3 regions of the Undibacterium sp. 14-3-2 genome follow, and region 3 is predicted to be linked to each of the others. Evidence: predicted binding sites of a transcription regulator. Region 3 holds the regulator's gene; each other region holds the start of a gene.

Region 1 (4,359 bases), on a different contig from region 3:
TGCGGGTAAGACGCCCAGAGAATTGGAAGATGAGATTTCATTTGTTTCTATTCCCTGCTACCTGGATGAAAGTAAAGGAAGTGTTTCCGGCTCAGCGATACCGCGCTCAGGTTTTGAACACAGCAGTTTTGGTTTCAGATCAGAACGGCCGCATTTTGTCACGCATCTGAAATTGCGGATGATTATCGTCAAGGATGCGAATGAAACTGGTCTGCAGGCATCTGCGAATGATTACACCGTTATTTTTATGCAGGATGTGTCGGATATCGAGAATCATGCGCAGCAATTGAAACTGGCATCGATGGGACGCCTGACCGCCAGCATTGCGCACGAAGTCAGAAATCCGCTGTCGTCCATTTCTTATGCGGCCTCTTTGTTGAACGAAGATATTGCTCACATAGAGGACAATAAAGAGCAGGCAAAACGCCTCTTAAAAATTGTTGACGATAATGTCGGACGCTTAAATCAGTTGATCGAAGATATTCTGAAACTCTCACGTAAGGCGCGCAATGATGTGGAGCCTTATTTCCTGATGCCGCTGGTGCTCCAGTGCGTGCAGGATTTCGTCGAGATAAAACAAGTCGCCCCCGATCTGATCGCCGTTGCTCATGAAGTAGATTTCAAAGTCAGCTTCGATCCTGGTCATTTGACTGAAATCGTTTCAAACTTGCTGTCGAATGCAATCCGGTATGCGAGCGGTCGCTCTGGCAGCATTCGTTTGTATGCCATGATAAATCCTGGCGGCCGGCAGGAGTTGCATATTCAGGATGACGGTCCCGCTATCAGTTTTGAAGTCCGTGCGCATTTATTTGAACCCTTTTATACGACATCGCGGATGGGAACTGGTCTGGGCTTGTATATGGCGCGGGAATTATGCCTGAATAACAAAGCCTTGCTAGATTATGAATATCGTGTCGATCACAGCGATGCTGAAGACAGTGAACCTAAGGGGCGTTTCGTGATTAATTTTTCTGGATTAAACGCATGAGCAACACTAGCGGCAACACTTGTCCACGCATCCTGGTGGTGGATGATGAGGCGCATTTGCGCGAGTTGTTAGAGATCACGCTGATTAAAATGGGGCTGGATGTTGATAGCGCCGAAAATCTGGATATCGCCAGAACGCTGCTAGCCAAAAACTGCTATTCGTTGGTGTTGACTGACATGCGTTTGCCCGATGGTTCGGGAATGGAGTTAGTGGAAGAGGTTAATCTTCATTATAAAAATACCCCGATCGCGGTGATTACAGCCTTTGGCAGCACCGATAATGCGGTGATTGCCCTGAAGGCCGGGGCGTTTGATTATGTTTCCAAGCCTGTGGCTCTTGATCATTTACGCAAACTGGTGCGTTCTGCGCTGGAAATAAATCTGGTCAATGAGGAATCCGAAGTGGCATCCGATGTCTGTGAAATGACGCCAGCCTCGTTTCTGATTGGCTCATCGCCAGGTATGCAGGACGTCCGGGCACAAATCAGTCGTCTGGCGCGTAGCATGGCACCGGTCATTATTACCGGGGAATCCGGTAGCGGTAAGGAACTGGCAGCGCGTGAAATTCACACATCCAGTTCGCGCGCTGGCAAACCGTTTATTGCGGTTAATTGCGGGGCAATTCCTGAAACGTTAATGGAAGCGGAATTTTTCGGTTATCGTAAAGGTGCTTTTACCGGGGCGGCAGATGATCGCGAAGGATTTTTTCAGGCGGCGAATGGCGGCACGCTGATGCTGGATGAGGTCGCCGATTTACCGCTGGCGATGCAGGTGAAGTTGTTGCGGGCAATTCAGGAGCGCCGTATTCGCAAAGTCGGTGCAACACTGGAAGAGTCCGTGGATGTCAGGATTATCAGTGCAACCCATCAGAATCTGAGTACTTGTGTAGACGAAGGGCGATTCCGGCAGGACTTGTATTACCGCTTAAATGTCATTGAGCTGCACTTGCCGCCGTTGCGTGAGCGTCTTGACGACATTGCCGATTTATCTGCTGCGATATTACGTAAGCTCGCTGGCGGTGATGTCACCTTGTCGCCAGCAGCATTGCAAGCCTTACGTGCTTATGATTTCCCCGGCAATGTCCGTGAACTGGAAAACATACTTGAGCGGGCACTCGCGTTTGCCAACGATGGTTGTATACAAGTGGCTGATCTGGCCTTACGCAATCAAAAAAAACTACTAACGGAACAGCATGTTGATGATGTTGTGCAGCCTGAGCAAATCGTTACTGAGGCTATATCAAAGAAAGATGAAGACGTTTTTTCTCCCCCTACGCTTCCTTGCTCCTTGCCTGAGTATCTGGAGAATATCGAACGCGAAATGATTATGCGGGCTTTGGAGCAGACCCGGCATAACCGGACCCAGGCGGCGGAGCTGCTCGGCGTCAGCTTCAGGCAGTTGCGTTACCAGATACAGAAATTAAAAATTCAGGATTAGTTTTCCCGAGAATTCAATTGGCGCTTGTGCGTCCGCTTTCACGCCGACGAAAGTATTGCCAGCATGTTGCCAGTGTCACTTTGCTTGCTCCCTAAGATCTGCTTCGCCTCGTTGCAGTCTTGTTGAGAACGATGCTGAAAACCGATAGATAAAGATCCTGTAAGCGGTGCGACTATTTTCTGTTAGCACTCACTTACTCAGCTTGCTGCAGATTTCTGATCATCTGCGAAAGTCAATCGCCTGCACAAAAAAATTACTGAAAAATTAGCAAATAAAGCGGTTGCACACCTTAGCCTCGGGTACTAGAATTAGGGCTATAAATTATTTGTGCACTATATATAGTAGTTTTTCTTGTTTTGCCTTTCTTGCTTCACATTCCCCTTTTTCGCAGCAATTGATTTAAAAATGAAGAAATAACACGGCCGTTTTCCGTGTAAAGCTAGTTTGTAATAAGGCGCAACATTCAGTTAACCCGAGCGTTTCATGATCGTCTGAGGTCATGAACGACTCAAGATATCACCGACTCCGGAGGTTCAATGCACTCTTCAATGGAAACATCAACGCCATCTCATTCCGATCTAAGCTCCGCAAGCGGCAACGCCGTTCAGGCGAGTGCTGGCAGCGGATACAGCGAGCACCGGGTTATTCGCCGGAATGGTGCCGTAGTTGGTTTTGAGCCGCAAAAAATTGCGATCGCGATGACGAAGGCATTCCTGGCCGTCAACGGTGGTCAAGGCGCAGCCTCTGCCCGTATCCGTGAACTCGTTGAGCAACTGACTTCGACGGTTGTTGCGGCATTGCTGCGCAGACAGCCAACCGGCGGCACGTTTCATATTGAAGATATTCAGGATCAGGTTGAACTGGCGTTAATGCGTTCCGGTGAGCATGATGTTGCCCGTTCTTATGTGCTGTATCGTGCAAAACATCAGGAAGAACGCCGCCTGCAACGCGAAGCGCAACAAGCCTCGCAGGCAAAACTGCCGCAAATCCATGTGGTTATTGATGGTGAAAAAGTCATCCTCGACATTGAAAAAGTTCGTGACCTTATTACTGCTGCCTGCGTTGGTCTCGACAAACTGGCGGATGCAGAAGCGATCCTGACTGAAACATTGAAGAACTTGTACGACGGCGTGCCTGTCGAGGAATTGCATAAATCAGCGATTCTGGCTGCGCGCGCTTTGATGGAAAAAGAACCAGCCTATAGCCAGGTGACTTCCCGCTTGCTGTTGCACACAGTGCGTAAAGAAGTCTTTGGCAAAGAGGTGGCTCAGCAGGATGCCGCCGCCGAATACATTCGCTATTTCCCGCAATTTATCCAGAAGGGTATTGCTGCCGAATTACTGGATACAAAATTGGCGGAATTTGATCTGGACCGTCTGGCAAAAGCATTGGTCGCTGACCGCGATCTGCAATTCAGCTATATCGGTTTGCAGACTTTGTATGACCGTTATTTCCTGCATGTCCGCGGCACCCGCATTGAAATGCCGCAGGCTTTTTATATGCGCGTGGCGATGGGCCTGGCGTTGGAAGAAAAAGATCGTAACGCCCGTGCCATCGAGTTCTATCACCTGTTGTCCAGCTTTGATTTCATGAGCTCGACACCGACACTATTTAATTCCGGCACACAACGTTCGCAATTGTCGTCCTGCTACCTGACTACGGTCTCTGATGATCTTGCCGGTATTTATGACGCGCTCAAAGAAAACGCTTTGCTGGCGAAATATGCCGGTGGTCTGGGCAATGACTGGACACCGGTACGCTCACTCGGCGCGCACATCAAAGGCACGAATGGTAAATCCCAAGGTGTGGTGCCGTTCCTGAAAGTGGTCAACGATACTGCGGTTGCGGTCAATCAGGGTGGTAAACGTAAAGGTGCAGTCTGCGCCTACCTCGAAACCTGGCACATGGATATCGAGGAATTCCTTGATTTGCGTA
Region 2 (4,359 bases), on a different contig from region 3:
AGTTTCCCCGGATAATCTGTTGCGCTGAATGGGGTGAACCCGCCAATTCTCAGGCTGTTCCGCATGCCACGGTTATCGCAGCTGAGCGGCATTTTCGGTGAAATAGGTACGCTCGCAGAACTCACCTTTTTTCCCGGTGTTGAAAGAACTGACCGGGCGATGGTAACCCATCACCCGTGTCCATATTTCACATGGCTGACGTTCTTCGTCATTGAGTACAACGCTATGTTTTTCAATAGTCTGAGCGGTATGAAGTAATGACATAGTGAATGACCTCTGGTTAGTTGGTGGTAGTTTGCATGGCTGTCATGCGTTTGCGGGCAATGATCTCGTCATCACATTTCGGACAGAATGGATGGCTTCCCTGCAGATATCCATGCTTAGGACAAATGGAAAAAGTCGGCGTTACTGTGATGTACGGCAGCCTGAAACGGCTCAGTGAGCGCTGCACCAATTGCCGGCATGCTTCGCCGCTGGATAAGGCTTCGGTCATGTACAGATGCAGCACGGTGCCGCCAGTATATTTACGCTGCAAATCGTCTTGCAGCTCCAGCGCTTCAAATGGATCTTCGGTAAAGCCGACCGGTAATTGTGATGAGTTAGTGTAGTAAGGCATCTCGGCCGTACCGGCCTGCAGAATATCCGGAAAGCGCTTGCAGTCTTCTTTCGCAAAACGGTAGGTTGTTCCTTCCGCAGGTGTCGCTTCCAGATTGTACATATGGCCGGTCTCGTCCTGAAATTTCAGCATTCTGGCGCGGATATGATCCAGAAAACGAATCGCCATCGCATGGCCAGCAGCGCTGCTGATATCGTCTTCACCGGCAGTGAAGTTACGTATCATCTCGTTGATACCGTTCACACCCAGCGTCGAAAAGTGATTACGCAAGGTTCCCAGATAGCGCTTGGTATAAGGGAACAGGCCGTTATCCATGTGGCGCTGTATCACTTTGCGTTTTATTTCCAGGCTGGTTTTTCCGAGTTCCAGCAAATGATCCAGTGCTGCCAGCAAGGCAGACTCATTACCTCGATAGCGATAACCGAGACGGGCGCAGTTAATCGTGACCACACCGAGCGAGCCGGTCTGTTCAGCAGAGCCAAACAAACCGTTACCGCGCTTCAGCAATTCGCGCAGATCCAGCTGCAAGCGACAACACATAGAACGTATCATGTTCGGCTTGAGTTCAGAGTTAATGAAATTCTGAAAATACGGTAAGCCATAACGTGCCGTCATTTCAAACAGACGTTCGGCGTTCGGGCTGTACCAGTCAAAATCCTCGGTCATGTTATAGGTAGGAATAGGAAAGGTGAACGCGCGCCCTTTTGCATCACCGGCCATCATCACTTCGATGTATGCACGGTTAATCATGTCCATTTCGGCCTGTAATTCACCGTAGGAAAATGGCATTTCGATGCCAGCGATCACAGGTATCTGATCACGTAAATCAGCCGGGCACACCCAGTCGAAAGTCAGATTCGTAAAAGGCGTCTGAGTGCCCCAGCGTGACGGCACATTCAGGTTGTAAATCAGCTCCTGCATACACTGTTTAACACTGGCGTAACTCAATGCATCCTTGCGCACGAAAGGCGCCAGGTAGGTATCGAAAGAACTGAATGCCTGAGCGCCCGCCCATTCATTTTGCAATGTCCCGAGAAAATTCACGATCTGCCCGACCGCGCTCGATAAATGTTTTGGCGGCGCAGACTCGACCTTACCCGGCACGCCATTCAAGCCCTCGTTCAACAAGGTACGTAAAGACCATCCGGCGCAGTAGCCAGCCAGCATATCCAGATCATGAATATGCAGATCCGCTTCCCGGTGTGCCATACCGACTTCTGGCGGATACACATGACTCAGCCAGTAATTCGCAATGACTTTGCCGGAGACATTCAGAATCAGACCGCCGAGCGAGTATCCCTGATTGGCATTTGCATTGACACGCCAGTCCTGACGCTGCAGGTATTCATTGATGGATGATTCGACATCAACGAGGGTGTGTTGGTCATGCCGCAAACGTTGGTGCTGTTCGCGATACACAATATAGGCGCGCAAGGTCTGGCGATAACCGGACTCAAATAAGACTGATTCGACTACGTCCTGAATCTGCTCGATATGCAGTAGCGGCGTAGCGTTTACCATCGCATTACTTTGCATTACCTGTGCACACAAATCACTCGCCACGCGTAAATCAAATTCACCACTCGCCTGACCTGCGCGCTGCAGGGCAAATTCAATTTTCTTTGCATCAAATGCGCTGATGCTGCCATCCCGCTTGATGACCTGTGTCTGCGACTCACAAAATTGCTCAGTCATTATCGTTATCCAAATACACAATATTTAGTAGTTGAATTTAGAATAATCACTAAATATAGTATAGTCAAACGAAGACTGATGCTTTTTTAAAATCATTGATCCGGGTCAAAAAACTCATAGATCAACTGATTGATACGAAAAAACTCGCAGCACCACGATATTACGCTTGCTGTGCTGATCGGCCTGTCGCCACTGTAATGAGCACTTTCTATCAGTCTTTCGAGATCAAAAAAATGACTTCTGGCAGACATCTAAGCCTGCGATATATCAACGCAGGCATAAAGAAAGACCGCGGGAAGCCGGCGTGTGCAAATCTTGCCTGCGGTAACTATATAAACAGATACAGAAATATTTGTACTGACGCCACAGCCATACACGAAGGAATGTGGCAACATTCATAGCCATAAAGGGCAAGTCGGATTACGAGACGACAATCGACTGCATCAACACTACAATGCTCTGCAATTGCTGAAACGTATCCGGGATTGCTTACTATTCTAAACATAACGCGTTCAGGTATGAGACAAACGATGAACTTGTTGATGCAGATAATGACGGCGTTAATTTCAACAAGTGTTGCGGCTGAAACACCTGGAAATTTACATATTTCTGTCAACGTCGACTCTGCCACTGGCATGATTGCAGCATCCATACTTCGCGAAGTCTACAAACAGACGAAGCTGGAATTTTGTATTATCAACTTGCCGCCACTGCGCGCAACCAAAGAAGCTAAGGCTGGAAACATAGACGGCGAAGTATTGCGGCCACCCAATTACGCAGCGTCACATCCAGAGTTAATACGTATTGATCCGCCTTATATCGTCGTTGAAACTCTGGCGTATACATTAAAAACCCGCAATCTGACTATTCAGAAAAAAAGCGATTTAAAGCCACTCAGAGTTGGTGTCGTGCGCGGAATTATAAATGCGCAAAATGCGACCGAAGGGCTCAACGACATTACGTTTGCTGATACGTCAGAAAGTCTCTTCAAAATGTTGACCGCTGGTCGTATTGATGTCGCGGTGGACTCCAGATATAGCGCAGACCGGGCAATGAAAAAAACAATGATCAATGACATTGTTTCGGAAAAAATCGTCTTACTGGTACAACCCGCTCACCACTATCTGAATATCAAACATAAAGCGTTGGCAGCGAGTCTGGCCACAACGATCAGTCAGCTCGCGGCAACTGGAGAATTGCAGCGACTGGCAACGACTGCGGAATCTGAGCAAATGAAAAACGACAACGCAACAGCGACACTTCCTGTGAAAAACTGTAACTGAATTACAGTCAGATAGAAAAGTGATTTTATGCAGCAGATTCATCCGTAGTGTGTTTCACCCCGTGTGTCAGAAGAAAAGAAACGTCGATAGTAATCGCAGGCCTGAACTCAACAATATACGAAGAGGACACCATGAAAACGCGTTTATTTTTATCCGGAATAAGTCTGGCAGGAATGTCTGCCTTTTCACCAACTGTTTCAGCACAATCGAATGTCGTGCTGTATGGCATCGCAGACCTTGGCATTCATTACAGTAATGGATTAAACGCCAGCAATGCTCCCACAGCATCGAATTCCACCACGGCTCTGAGCAGCGGCATCAACAATACCAGTCGCTGGGGTATCAAAGGTCAGGAGGCGCTGGGAAATGATATGTCAGCTCTTTTCCAGCTCGAAGGCGGCCTGAATATTGATACGGGTGGTTCTGCCAAATCGGATAAGTTGTTTGACCGGATCGCATTTGTTGGCTTAAAGACCAGTGCCGGCGTACTGACGGCCGGACGTCAGGCGACGATATTATCGGATGCGATATCGCCGGTCGATCCTTTAGGAATGCGCTTTGCCAGTTTCAACCCTAACATCAACGTAACCGCATTAAGTAATACGGCTTTTGGCACTCATGCCTTTGGAATGCAATACGGCACCAGCGGCTACAACGACAATTACTATCGTCTGGACAATATGCTGAAATTCACCAGTGACTTTGGTCCGGTGACAACTCGCGTCTCCTATTCATTTGGTGAAGTGGCGGGAAACACCAGCGCGT
Region 3 (4,359 bases):
CGCATAGCGGCGCGGGCAGCTTCCGAATCTTTGCGTAAGATCGCATCGTGTATATCTTCATGCTCGCGATTGACCCGTTCCAGATAGCTGTTGCTGGCTTCATCGCTCAGCGCCGCGGAGTCCAGGCGTGCACGGGGAATCAGTGTGCTGCCGAGGTCAGAAAGAATATCGACGAAATAGCGGTTGCCGGTTGCTTGCGCAATCAACTGGTGAAAACGCATATCTGCGTTCACGGATTCTGTATCCCGTTGCACATGTCCCAGAATATCTTTTAATGCCAGACTGAGTTCTGCCATTTGCGCGTCGGTACGCCGTAATGCTGCCAGCCATGCCGCTTCGGTTTCAAGGCTGATACGCAATTCCAGAATGTCGAGAACGTCACGCACAGTAACGATGGCTTCTTTATGCAGGCTCAGCGGATTACTTGGCGGTTCCTGAATGAAGGTGCCGATACCATGACGTGTCTGTACTAAGCCTCCGGCCTGTAAGTGGGAAATTGCTTCCCGGACCACAGTGCGGCTGACCTCGTATAATTCCATGATGGCGGATTCAGTCGGTAATTTATCCCCAGGTTTCAAGGCACCGCTACGAATTTTTTCGGTGATATTTTCTGCCAGACTTTGCGAGAGGCTCTTATGTTTTCTTCTGGTGTTATTGGGAAATAAGGCTGATTTTTCCATCGCAGTATCTATTCGCCGTAGAGATGATTTTGGCGCGATTGTATAGGAAAACGTCTGTTAAATGTTATACGATGTCGTATAAATGGCGACGTTGTAAGTGAATTGATCAAAATTAATCAAAATTCATCGATGATGAACAACAATAAAAAAACAAATACAGACTGGATAGCGTTGCATACCAAAAATCATGCGCGATGCAATATCCGTGTTCAAGGCGCACATATCGCCTCCTGGTCACCGGCCGGTCGCGATGAACAGTTATTTATGAGTCGTCTTGCTTCCCCGGATCAGCGTCAGCCTTTGCGTGGCGGCATTCCTGTCATCTTTCCTCAGTTTGCTGACTTGGGGCCGTTGCCCAAGCATGGATTTGCCCGCACGGCAATTTGGCGGCTTGAGGATGTGCAGCAGAACGACGATGCGGCAAGCGCTACACTGGTGCTGACGGATACCCCTGAAAGTATGCAGCTTTGGCCGCATTCATTTACTGCAACGATACGCATCACCTTAACCGACCATGCCTTACAGGTCGATTGGCAAGTGCGGAATGAGGGCGTACAAACAATGTCGTTTCAGGCTGCGTTGCATACCTATTTCCGCGTCGCAGAAGGGCAATTTGCGACGATACTGGGGCTGGCAAATAGCCCCAGTTACGACAAGCTCACGCAGGCAAATGCAGCGGCAAGCGGAATGGATCAATTGATTGTGAAAAATGCGATCGACAGTATTTATGCGCAAACACCAGATCATCTGATTTTGCAGACCGGCCTTGGCGAGCTGCAAATTGACAAGCATGGTTTTCCCGATACGGTCGTATGGACTCCCTGGGATGAGGGCGCGCGACAAATTGCTGATCTTGCAGATGATGAAGGGCGTGCTTTCATCTGTGTGGAGGCAGCTTGTGTAAATGTTCCCATTACTCTATCACCGCAACAAAACTGGAATGGTAGTATGAAGCTGGGATGCTCAGAAGAATAAATCTGCGGTGAGGAACCGCATTACTTAGATGACCCGTACCCGAATTGGGGCACAGTACACAGCAAAACAATGGTGCAAAGAGATGTCAGACACAGCATGTGGAGCATGCCATTGCTCTCGCGACCTAAGCACGGCATAAACTTACGCCATCGATCCATCCCACAATAGTTTGACGCCGGAAAGCCCGAGCGCTGCGGTTGCGAACAGATAAAACGGACGTTCCGGGATGCGCTGTAAAAGACGCATGCCTATCCACACGCCCACTGGTACCAGCGGCAGCAGTAAGGCTGACATTGTCAGTGTGTCGATGCTGAACAGGCCGAGCGCGATGTAAAAAGGCAGTTTCGCCAGGTTGATGACGGAAAAGAAAAAGACCGTGGTCGCGACGAAGGTTTCCCGCGGCTGCCGCCAAGACAGCAGATAGATCATCACCGGTGGCCCGCCGGCATGCGCCAGTGTGCTGGTAAAGCCAGCACCAACGCCGCTGAGCCAGCCAAAAATACGTGGCGGACGCTGTTCTGTCGTTGCCTGCCCGCGATGACGTAGTAGCCGGTCGAGGGTGAAACCGACGGCGATCAGCCCTATCAGTCCTTTCACCAGTTGGTCGGACATGACACCAAAGGCCAGCGTTCCCAGCACGATGCCGACGATGGCGCCCGGTATCAGCACTTTCAGATCACGCCAGTCGGCTTTGCCGCTCCAGGCGCGGATGCCGACCATATCCATCGCGATCAGGATAGGCAGCATCACTGCTGCTGCGTTACGCGGTGAAATCCACAGCGAAAGAAAGGGAACGGCCAGGCCGCCCAATGCACCACCCAGCCCTGATTTAGAAATCCCGGTAATCAGAACCGCAAAGGCGGCAACCAGCCAGCCAGCGGTGTTCATGTGCTCCATGTTGCTTATTTATTTTTTGAAGTTTTGTTGTCGACATTCACTTCTTGTATCGCCTCGGCGAATTCAGAGATGTCTTTAAAACTTTTGTACACCGAAGCAAAACGGATGTAGGCGATTTTATCGAGACGTTTTAATTCGTGCATGACCAGTTCGCCCAGATGGACGGACATGATTTCCCGTTCGCCACTGGAGAGCAATTTTTCTTCTATGCGTTGAATGGCGCTGTCGATGGCTTCGGCGGATACCGGGCGTTTGCGCAGCGCAAGCATGAAGCTGGCGCGCAGCTTATTCGATTCATATTCAGTGCGGCTGCCATTTTTCTTGACGATGACGGGCATCACCAGCTCCACCCGTTCATACGTGGTGAAGCGCTTATCACAATCTGCGCAGCGACGACGACGACGGATAACATTGCCTTCTTCGGAAACACGCGTATCGATGACCTGAGTATCAATATGATGGCAGTAAGGACATTTCATGAATAGAGCCGTAGTGGGTGAGTTTGTCTGTCAGACAGCGACAATTAAAAAAACGCCACTCGGCTGAGTGGCGTTTTGATGGCGACCAGAAATTACTTCGCGTACACAGGGAAAGCGCTGGTCAGTTTTTTTACTTCTGCTTTAACGCGTTCTATGGTTGCGGCATCGTTAGGATTATCCAGCACGTCAGCAATCAGATGACCGACTTTAATTGCTTCCGCTTCTTTGAAACCACGGGTAGTAAATGCCGGGCTACCCAGACGGATACCAGAAGTGACCATCGGTTTTTGCGGATCGTTAGGGATGCCGTTTTTATTGCAAGTCATGTGTGCGGAACCGAGGATTGCTTCGGCTTCTTTGCCTGTCAGACCTTTAGGACGCAGATCCACCAGCATCACATGAGATTCAGTGTGGCCGGAAACGATGCGCAGACCGCGTTCTGTCAGTGTTTGCGCCAGTGCTGCCGCATTTTTGATGACTTGTTGCTGATATTCTTTGAATTCAGGAGACAGCGCTTCTTTAAATGCAACCGCTTTACCTGCGATGACATGCATCAATGGACCACCCTGAATACCAGGGAAAATAGCGGAATTGATTTTCTTGGCGATCGCTTCGTCATTGCTCAGAATGATACCGCCGCGTGGGCCGCGCAGGCTCTTATGCGTTGTGGAAGTGACGACGTCAGCAAACGGCACTGGGTTTGGATACACACCCGCAGCGATCAAACCAGCGTAATGCGCCATATCGACCATGAAATACGCGCCGACTTCTTTGGCGATTTTGCCGAAACGTTCAAAATCAATACGCAGTGCAAATGCAGAAGCACCGGCGATGATCAGTTTTGGTTTGGTTTCGCGCGCCAGTTTTTCCATCGCATCGTAATCGATGTCTTCCTGTGCGTTCAGGCCATAAGACACAACATTGAACCATTTACCCGACATATTCAGCGGCATGCCGTGGGTCAGATGACCACCTTCAGCGAGGCTCATGCCCATGATGGTGTCGCCCGGATTCAGCAGCGCAAAAAACACGCCCTGATTCGCTTGCGAGCCTGAGTTTGGCTGTACGTTAGCAAAGTTGGCACCAAACAATTGCTTCAGACGATCAATCGCCAGTTGTTCGACCACATCAACGTGTTCGCAGCCGCCGTAGTAACGTTTGCCCGGATAGCCTTCGGCATATTTGTTTGTCAGCTGTGAGCCTTGTGCTTCCATCACGGCTGGCGAAGTGTAGTTTTCAGACGCGATCAGCTCAATGTGATCTTCCTGACGCTGGTTTTCTAATTGTATCGTCGCGAACAATTCGGGATCGATATTGGCGAGAGTATG

The links. Region 3 encodes NrdR, which represses ribonucleotide reductase genes. Its sites were predicted from a motif close to CACNANATNTNGTG; they were not measured.
Region 1: a site for NrdR is predicted at 2,755-2,768, ahead of Undi14_RS07370 (ribonucleoside-diphosphate reductase subunit alpha). Genes of this name have one in related genera too.
Region 2: a site for NrdR is predicted at 2,359-2,372, ahead of Undi14_RS01870 (ribonucleoside triphosphate reductase). Genes of this name have one in related genera too.

What each region holds. Positions count from the first base shown of each region.
Region 1 is NZ_JAENGS010000002.1:644,890-649,248, reverse strand. It holds gene Undi14_RS07380 (PAS domain-containing sensor histidine kinase) at 1-988, shown strand, start outside; gene Undi14_RS07375 (sigma-54 dependent transcriptional regulator) at 985-2,424, shown strand; gene Undi14_RS07370 (ribonucleoside-diphosphate reductase subunit alpha) at 2,961-4,359, shown strand, end outside.
Region 2 is NZ_JAENGS010000001.1:411,787-416,145, reverse strand. It holds gene Undi14_RS01880 (anaerobic ribonucleoside-triphosphate reductase activating protein) at 1-65, opposite strand, end outside; gene nrdD (anaerobic ribonucleoside-triphosphate reductase) at 73-264, opposite strand; gene Undi14_RS01870 (ribonucleoside triphosphate reductase) at 281-2,311, opposite strand; gene Undi14_RS01865 (ABC transporter substrate-binding protein) at 2,842-3,594, shown strand; gene Undi14_RS01860 (porin) at 3,726-4,359, shown strand, end outside.
Region 3 is NZ_JAENGS010000004.1:141,150-145,508, reverse strand. It holds gene Undi14_RS10715 (FadR/GntR family transcriptional regulator) at 1-680, opposite strand, end outside; gene Undi14_RS10710 (D-hexose-6-phosphate mutarotase) at 810-1,655, shown strand; gene Undi14_RS10705 (sulfite exporter TauE/SafE family protein) at 1,797-2,543, opposite strand; gene nrdR (transcriptional regulator NrdR) at 2,558-3,031, opposite strand; gene glyA (serine hydroxymethyltransferase) at 3,124-4,359, opposite strand, start outside.